DNA from 4 places in the Chryseobacterium sp. SIMBA_029 genome. Region 3 is predicted to be linked to each of the others. Evidence: riboswitches for the same ligand, from Rfam matches in the RefSeq annotation. Region 3 holds a riboswitch; each other region holds the start of a gene.

Region 1 (2,207 bases), on a different contig from region 3:
TGATATCATCGCTGAACATTCAGGACAAACTTATGAATGGGTAGAGAAAGCATCAGACAGAGATTACTGGATGACTTCTGAAGAAGCAAAAAGCTTCGGAATGGTAGATGAGGTTTTACAAAGATCTGTTGAAAAGAAATAATTTTCTGCAATGAAAATAAGAAAGCGCACCAGACGGTGCGCTTTTTTTATGGAATATTTTTCAATAAAGATGGTGATGTTTATTGTTTAATCAGCTTCTGAATGATCGTTTGATGATCTGTTTTAATTTCAACAAAATAAATTCCTTTCACTAATGATTGGATATTGATTTTTTTACCCAGAGAATTCAGCACTTTCTGGCCGGAAACTGAGTACATATTGACTTCTTTTATATTTTCGTTACTATCAAGCTGGATAAAATCTGTCGCTGGATTTGGATAGATCTTAAAATTATTTTTATGGACAGATGCAACTCCGAGTGTGCTGTTAGTAGCTTCACTTGGCGTAAATGGCAGTCTTTGTCCGAAACTTAATCCTAACCAATCATTATTGATGAGCTGTATTTGTGACAAATTGGTCTGCCCTCTCCAGCTTGAAAGGTTTTTACCTTTATACAATTTCCATGTTTGCTGTCCCGATGGAGTTCCGTTGAAATTATGTAATGACAATCCGGCAATCTGATTACCGCTTACCGTATAATTGAAATACGGAGCCTGGGTTTTGATCATTTCTAAGGCTTGGGCCGCATTCAGACTTCCGTTGTATTGAATCCCGAAAACAAAAGAATCGGCATTTCCGTTGGAACTATTGGTTCCAAAATCAATAACGACTAAGCTTTTATGGGTGCCTGTCCCGATCCAGTTGACAATCTGACTGGAACTGTACCACGCAGAATGGTAAGCCGCAACAGGAGTTGATGGATATGTATAGTCAGGCTCGAATCCATAAGATATTCCGTACCATTTTCCATTAACAAGCGGGTCATTGTTTACCCCATTATTAAGCACCATATTTTCTGAATCCGGGCCAGACCAAGTAGACCAATAATCATCCAGACTCGGAATATGGTGGTTATAAGTAAGGCTGTACAAAAAACCGGACGGAATGTTAGCCTCAATACCAGGTTCTGCCGCTGCAATGCCATTGATGAGGTCTTCCATCGTTAGATTAGCTTCATCAAAACGATATCCCCATGCGTAAGAAGCCGGAGTATTATTATCATTAAAATCAGCGATGAAATACGCTTTTTTGGAGCCGGTGCCTACCCAGAATTTAATATCACTTTCTGTGAATTGGGCGGATAAAAACTGCATACAGAGCAGTAAGAAAAAAAGATAGTTTTTCTTCATGATATAATTAAATTAAAGTTTTATTCCCGAAACTTGATCTTTGGATATCGTCACTACAAAAGAGATTTTTTGTAAATGTTATATCAAAATTAAACAGCATCTAAGGCAGGTCTCCTGGCTTGCATCTTATAGTACACCTTCCCGGATGAGGATCCAGTGGCATTTCATACTACAAGTGAAATAGCTTACAGTTGCGGGTACAGCTCAGGATTATTATTTTACCTGATTCCCTATTATTGAACCGATGTTCAACCTTAAACGAGCGCAAAGATATTATTTAATTATTTGAAGAATATTTTGTTAATAATGGGCATTAACCTTCAAAAATAGCTTGTAATTGAGCTTTTCCGAATGAATATTTTTTTATTCACTAAGCAAATGAAAAGATTAATGGATTTATAGAATTGACCAGTTTGATTTTTCTGTTGATCATGTATTCATATTACATATTGATTCTTAAAATACAATTATCATTGCATTCAAGATCTGTTTATATGCAATGTCTACTTTCGCTGCCATAAAAGTAACTATGAAAAAAATACTATTTTCTGTACTTATACTTGCTGCTGTGTCAGCTTGTAAAGACGATGATACGATGATCAGTCAGGATATCAATTATGCTAAGCTTCCTCAGGAATTTCCTTTTTCAAAACTGGCAACTATTGGAGGGGTTGATGTCAACAACGGCGGCTTTGGTTCCGGTGCGGCAGCCCATCCTACCAGAAAAGGAGAATTTTATGTGATTACAGACCGTGGTCCGAATACGGATTATCTAAACGGGAAAAAATTCCTCACTCCAAATTTTACGCCTACCATTATGCATTTTAAAATCAATGCAGACGGAAATATTGAGGTCATTAAATATATCAAACTTAA
Region 2 (2,207 bases), on a different contig from region 3:
CCTTCCTTTTTGATGAAAAAGCGATGATTGGTAAGTTTGAAAGAGAGAAACAATCAGCACAAAATATTTTCGGGATTCTGGATGAACCTTTACGTTCAGAGTTTTTTAATTTATGGCTTGAATTTGAAGAAGAGGAAACTCCGGATGCTATTTTTGCCTGTGCCATAGACCGAATTATGCCTTTTATCCTGAATTCCCATACTTCCGGGAAAAGCTGGACCGAAGCTAAAGTAACCGAAAATCAGATCCGAAATATGCTTGAAAATGCCATTACCAGAGCTTCTGATGAAATGGGAGAGGCTTTTCAGTTATTGTTGATCAAAAGCTTGGATACTGAAAAGGTATTGAAATAATTATACGAATTTTTTATTCTATGAATCAGTTTCGGCGGCCAAAGGCCGCCGAAACTGATTCAATACTTAGAATTTTTTTAGAGTGCACTTTCATACAGGTTTATATAGTATTTTACAGTGACTAAAGGATTGTAAAGTATTGTTAAATAAATCCTTACAAGATTTGAATAGGTTTTTTAAATTCATCAATTGCCACAAAAGTAAAATCTCCTACAATGGCCTTTTCTCTTTCATAAGAGTACATCTGTTCGGTGTAGATTTCAACATTTACTTTCATACTCGTTTTTCCTACGTGGGAAACCTTTCCGATCAGTTCCACAATAGTTCCTGCAGGAATAGGTTTTTTAAAATCTATTTTATCGCTGCTTACCGTTACCACTCTTTTTCTTGCGAAACGGGTTGCGGTGATGAAAGCTACTTCATCCATCAGCTGCATGGCAGTACCTCCAAAAAGGGTATCGTAATGATTCGTAGTGTTAGGGAAAACCGCTTTAAAAATTCTGGTTTCGGATGCTTCAATTCTTTCTTCTGTAGTCATATTCATTATTAATTAATGCGGAATGAGCAGTATTGGGACAAACAGAATATAGACAGGAATAATAAAATCCCTGAACCATCCATCAGACCAATAAACTTCAAACCGCGAAAGTTTCTTGTATAACGAAAGAGGCAGGTCTCCTGACTTGTAACATCCTGATCTCCTTCCCATGGCTTGCACAGTGGATTTTTTGATCAAGACTTTAGTTACTTACAGTTGCGCGACAGTCCGTGATTTTCACACAGTTCCCTTTTAATCAGCGGTTAAGCAGAACCCATTTCTATGATGAATAAGCATGATGCTTTTCAGTGGCAAAAATAAGAATAATAAGAATATAACGAAGTATTATTCCGGACTTTTATAAATAATCTGGCTGATGACCCTTCCTTCTTTGATGGTCCAAAGTGAAGTATACCTGTTTTCTCCGGTTCCATTAATCATGTATAGGAAGATATGGTCGTTGTCCAGTGCAGTTACTCCGACATTATTGAAATCCATGGTTGGCATAAACATATTTTTGATCGCTTCCCTTACAAAAACAGAACCTCTGCCCGGCTGCTGAACTCTGATTGATTTGATCTCAGTCATTCCTTCAGGCAGTTCATTACTGATTCCCCATGGCTTTATTTTATCGATCGTAAGAATATTTCCGTTGGCATCTTTCTCCTGTTTACGGTAGCCGGCATTCGAAGGATAGACATCGATAACCACTTTACTTCTTTGGGCGGCCGGTATTTTCGGATTGCTGTTATCTACAAAAATGAGTGATCTTCCGTTTTTGGATTTGGAAGGAGTGTATTGAGGCAGCTGGTCTATAAAAGCAATACGTTCTTTATTCACCATACCTTCTTTGTCAAGATCTTCATACCGTACAAAAGGTTTGTCGGCATCCTGTTTTTCAGGATATTTGATCCATATCCATTCCGTTTCTCCCGGGGCCGGTTTTACATATACAAAAACATCCCCTTTACGCATACGGATCTTGTCTACAATCTTTCTGTAGTTATCTTTATGAACACGTACGTTGGCATATCCTTCTTCAGCTTTTACTACTCCAAAAGGAACTTTTTGCTGACCTTTGACAGAAGCCAAAGAAAAAACACTGAAAATAGATAGGCAGAATACTTTGTTTACAGAAATCATCATGAAAAATTTTTGACTCTTCAAATATATAAATTAAATGCTTTTCGGTAAGTATCTAAATCATAATTATAATGCCATATCTGAAAAGCTGATCTGAAATCTAGAAGAATAATAAAATTTCTGATAATAATTGATATTCTTAACTTGTAAATAGGATATTTTATTATTAATCG
Region 3 (2,207 bases):
AGAAATGAAAAGGTGATTGTTTCCGGAAAAGGCGGACTTCAGGGTGAAGTGTATGACAGAAACAGACAGTTTAATGAAGTGCTGCCCAATACCGCGGGCAGTGCTTTATATGGAAAACTTGGCTTTGAAGCAGCTTATAAAAACCTGAGTTTAGGAGGAGAAGTGATGCTGCCTGCCTATTCCAATCTGGCAGGAGGCGATATTGAAGCAAAATCCAGATTTAGCCTGTTTATCAATGTGGGAATTTGACGTGAAATGATGTAGATTTAAGATTAAAAAATTAAGGTGGTTTAAATTTTATGACCACAGATTTTACACATTTCACAGATGATTATGTTTTAGCTCGCGCAGATGGCTCTAATTAAGCAGATTATTTTCTGTATGATGAATAAAAATATGATTTTTTACACTTAGCTGAACTTAGTATACGTAATCATTTAACCTTAAAAAGCTAAAATGTTTAAAAAGCTTTTATGGCATTGTGGGTAAAATTAAAAGTGTAAACAAGCTGGAGTACAAACCTTATAGATTTCAAGAATCTGTAAGGTTTTTTTATAGAAAATTTTTAGATAAAAACGACACTTTAAGTTTTTAATAGGAGACAGATTATCTTGGGATTTGTATTTATCCTATTGAAAATTAATTTATTAAGCCTTTTATTGGATATCTTAATAATTTTCTATCTTTGCCGGAATCTGGTGCGCCATAAAAAGCGCTTAAAAGGGAATCCGGTGAAAATCCGGAACAGACCCGCTGCTGTAAGCTCCAAACCAAAGTTTTTGAAGAATATATCCACTGTTGTAAAATGGGAAGGATTTCAAAAATGGAGTAAGTCAGAAGACCTGCCGGACAATTAACGTTTGACGCTTTCGTGGAATAAAGCTTAGGACATCATTGATTTTGTGCAGTTTAAAGCTGTGCTTTGTCATGGTTTTCCCATATCCATTAGCGTTATCATTATTCAAGTGAGCTAATGGTAATACAATATAGTACTTCTCAATTTTACAGATCAGTTACTGCAATTCTTGTGATAACAGGGCAGTTTTTATTTTCCCAGTCGAAGGACAGCCTCAGGGAAAAAGAAATTCTTCAGATCGATCTCTATAAAAAAAATCTTAAAGAAATCCTTCCTGCACAAACGTTGTCAGGAGAGCAATTAGAAAGGCTTAACAGTCATTCGGTGGCAGATGCCCTGCGGTATTTTTCCGGTGTCCAGATTAAAGACTATGGCGGAATAGGAGGGTTGAAGACGATTAACATCCGAAGTATGGGAAGCCAGCACGTCGGTGTTTTTTATGATGGAATCCAATTGGGGAATGCCCAGAACGGCTTAGTAGATTTAGGACGGTTTTCTTTAGATGATCTTGAAGAAATTTCGCTGTACAACGGACAGAAAAGTGAAATTTTCCAGCCGGCCAAAGATTTTGGTTCTTCAGGATCTATTTACCTGCAGCCTAAAACACCAAGTTTTAAAAACGGAAGAAAAACCAATCTGACGATCAGGGTAAAAAATAGCTCCATCGACTTATTCAATCCGTCGATTCGGGTGGAGCAGAAGATTTCTGATAAAGTATCGGCCAGTTTCAGTTCAGAATTTATGCAGAGTGACGGGATCTATAAATTCCGGTATACCAGGAAATATCCTGACGGTGAGATCGCCAATGATACTATTGCGAAAAGATACGATTCGGATATCCGGGCAAAGCGTTTTGAAACCAGTTTTAACGGAACAATGAATAACGGAAGCTGGAATGTAAGAGGATATGGCTATATATCAAACCGCGGAATCCCCGGGGCTATTGTCAATAACCGTTTCGGGGCAAGGGGACAACGCCTGATAGATGAAAATTATTTTGTGCAGGGTAATTTCAGGAAAAAAATATTCCCAAAACTGGAAACCCAGTTCAAAGCAAAATTTGCTTACGACTATACTCATTTTGTCGATACGCTTTCTTCCATAAAAATAAACAATCAATATATTCAGAAGGAAGTGTATTTGTCTTCTTCCAGTCTGTATACGATCAATCCTAACTGGGAGGTAAGTGCAAGCGCAGATTTCCAGTATAATATGCTGGACTCGGATCTCAAATTATTCTCTTACCCTACAAGGTACACTTCACTGGTAGCTTTTGCCACCACCTATCACTGGAACAGACTTAAATTTTTGGGAAGCTTATTAGGAACTTTTGTTCACGAAGAAGTAGAGC
Region 4 (2,207 bases), on a different contig from region 3:
AGAAGAATTGTAGCAAAACATTTCATTGCAATGTCAACTTTTGACGCTCCTAAAGTTGTGATGATGTTTCCCTATAAATAGTTCCAAATTTAGTTATTAAAAAAAATAGCACCCAAAAAGTGAGTATTGCTTTTATATCCTATATCGTAACCCCATGATTATTCTTCACTTCAGCCATCACAAAGGTACTGTGGGTACTTCCGATGGAATCTACGGAACCCAATTTATTAAATACGAAATCCTGGTAATGCTTCATATCCCTTACCTGAACTTTAAGCAGAAAATCAAAATCTCCTGAAATATTATAACATTCCGCCACTTCTTCGATCTGCACAATATCTTTCACAAATTTATTCCCTACAGACCGATCATGAATCTTTAATTTAACCTGACAGAAAACAGTAAAGCCCCGATTGAGCTTTTCGGCTTCCAAAACAGCTGCATAATGCTTGATGTATCCTTCCTGTTCCAGTCTTTTTACCCTTTCAAAAACAGGCGATGGTGAGAGGTTAATTTCTTTAGCCAGCTCTTTCACGGTCAGTTTTGCATTCTTTTGCAGGATTCTCAGCAGCTGAAGATCCTTTTCGTCAAGTCTTTCCACAGGATAATATTCTTTTTACAATTGATTTTTTCAAATTTACAGAATATTTATCTTTAAAAATAAATGATAACAACGTTTTATGCTTAATTTTTGATATTAAACCAACTAATTAACTCAATTCAATACCTTTATCCCATAATTTGTTCTTTAACATACTTCATCAAACGGAAAAGGTTTTACGTAGCGTAAATGAATAGGGAATCGTGTGAAAATCACGAGCTGTCGCGCAACTGTAAGTAACCCACCAAAGGTTTTTGTCCACAAGTATCCACTGCCAAAAGCGGGAAGGACGACAAAAACTGTTACCAGCCAGGAGACCTGCCTGTTCCGGATTGACAATGCTTTCGCGGTTTGAAGCTTTGGGTCATACAGATGATACTTTTTGAACGTATTGGGTCAGTTTTAAAATTAGAGAAATCGGAAGTTTAAAACTCTCCTGATCTATTTCATTATGTATGAATGGGATAATTACGTCCTTATGGTATCTACTCTATTCCTGAAAATTCTTTCTTTGATAGCATTGCGAAGCATTCTAAAGGAACTTTTAAAATAATGATTTACTAATTAAAAGTTTAAAAGAAAATGCAAACACACATTCTAGGCTATCCGCGTATTGGTAGCCACAGAGAACTTAAAAAAGCATGCGAGCAGTATTGGTCAGGCAAAACCACATTAACCGATCTGTTGGAAACGGGTAAAAACCTTCGTCTTCAGCATTGGAAAATCCAGCAGGAAGAAGGTATCGATCTTATTCCATCCAATGATTTTTCTTATTATGATCAGGTGCTGGATATGACTTTAACCGTTGGAAATATTCCCGAGCGCTATCAGGAAATGAGTTCCAAAGAATCCCATACCGAACTGGATCTGTATTTTGCTATGGCCAGAGGACATCAAAAAGACGGTTTGGATATTACCGCTATGGAAATGACAAAATGGTTTGATACCAATTACCATTATATCGTCCCTGAGTTCAGGAAAGACCAAAAATTTAACCTTTTTTCCACTAAAATAATTGAAGAATTTACAGAAGCAAAACAGGCAGGTATCAATACCAAACCGGTACTTATCGGACCTGTAACTTATTTATTACTGGGTAAAGAAAAAGAAAATGGTTTTGATAAATTGGATCTTGCGCAGCATCTTTTACCGGTTTATTTGGAAATTCTTAAACAACTTGAACATCAGGGAGCTGAATACATCCAGCTGGACGAGCCGTTTTTAGCCTTAGACCTCAATGACAAAGCAAAAGAAACTTACCAATGGGTATACAGTGAAATCAAAAGACAGTTTCCTAATATTAAATTCATTATAGCCACTTATTTTGACGGATTAAAAGACAACCTTAGTCTGGCAGCAGCTTTACCTGTTGATGTTTTACATATTGATCTGGTACGCGCTCCGGAACAGCTGGACGAGGTTTTATCTGCCATTCCGGATTCATTAAGTCTTTCTTTAGGCCTTGTGGATGGAAGAAATATCTGGAAAAATAATTTTGATCAATCTCTGGCTTTTATTCATAAAGCAGTAGCAGCATTGGGTACGAAAAGAGTTTTTATAGCCTCTTCATGCTCATTGCTTCACGCTCCTTTTGATCTTGACCTGG

What was found. A riboswitch is a leader RNA that binds a small molecule or an ion and turns the genes downstream of it on or off. The one in region 3 is predicted to bind cobalamin.
Region 1: it holds a riboswitch for cobalamin, as region 3 does, so the genes downstream of both, SB679_RS15655 (T9SS type A sorting domain-containing protein) here and SB679_RS04850 (TonB-dependent receptor) in region 3, are expected to answer to the same signal.
Region 2: it holds a riboswitch for cobalamin, as region 3 does, so the genes downstream of both, SB679_RS11610 (acyl-CoA thioesterase) here and SB679_RS04850 (TonB-dependent receptor) in region 3, are expected to answer to the same signal.
Region 4: it holds a riboswitch for cobalamin, as region 3 does, so the genes downstream of both, metE (5-methyltetrahydropteroyltriglutamate--homocysteine S-methyltransferase) here and SB679_RS04850 (TonB-dependent receptor) in region 3, are expected to answer to the same signal.

Annotation. Positions count from the first base shown of each region.
Region 1 covers NZ_JAWRXA010000008.1:124,818-127,024, reverse strand. The annotation lists gene clpP (ATP-dependent Clp endopeptidase proteolytic subunit ClpP) at 1-142, shown strand, start outside; gene SB679_RS15655 (T9SS type A sorting domain-containing protein) at 222-1,331, opposite strand; cobalamin riboswitch at 1,418-1,603, opposite strand; gene SB679_RS15650 (esterase-like activity of phytase family protein) at 1,861-2,207, shown strand, end outside.
Region 2 covers NZ_JAWRXA010000005.1:366,404-368,610, reverse strand. The annotation lists gene SB679_RS11615 (HD domain-containing protein) at 1-353, shown strand, start outside; gene SB679_RS11610 (acyl-CoA thioesterase) at 508-891, opposite strand; cobalamin riboswitch at 1,004-1,184, opposite strand; gene SB679_RS11605 (hypothetical protein) at 1,237-2,037, opposite strand.
Region 3 covers NZ_JAWRXA010000002.1:365,045-367,251, forward strand. The annotation lists gene SB679_RS04845 (transporter) at 1-249, shown strand, start outside; cobalamin riboswitch at 680-865, shown strand; gene SB679_RS04850 (TonB-dependent receptor) at 974-2,207, shown strand, end outside.
Region 4 covers NZ_JAWRXA010000001.1:53,428-55,634, reverse strand. The annotation lists gene SB679_RS00220 (hypothetical protein) at 1-81, shown strand, start outside; gene SB679_RS00215 (Lrp/AsnC family transcriptional regulator) at 140-601, opposite strand; cobalamin riboswitch at 756-942, shown strand; gene metE (5-methyltetrahydropteroyltriglutamate--homocysteine S-methyltransferase) at 1,184-2,207, shown strand, end outside.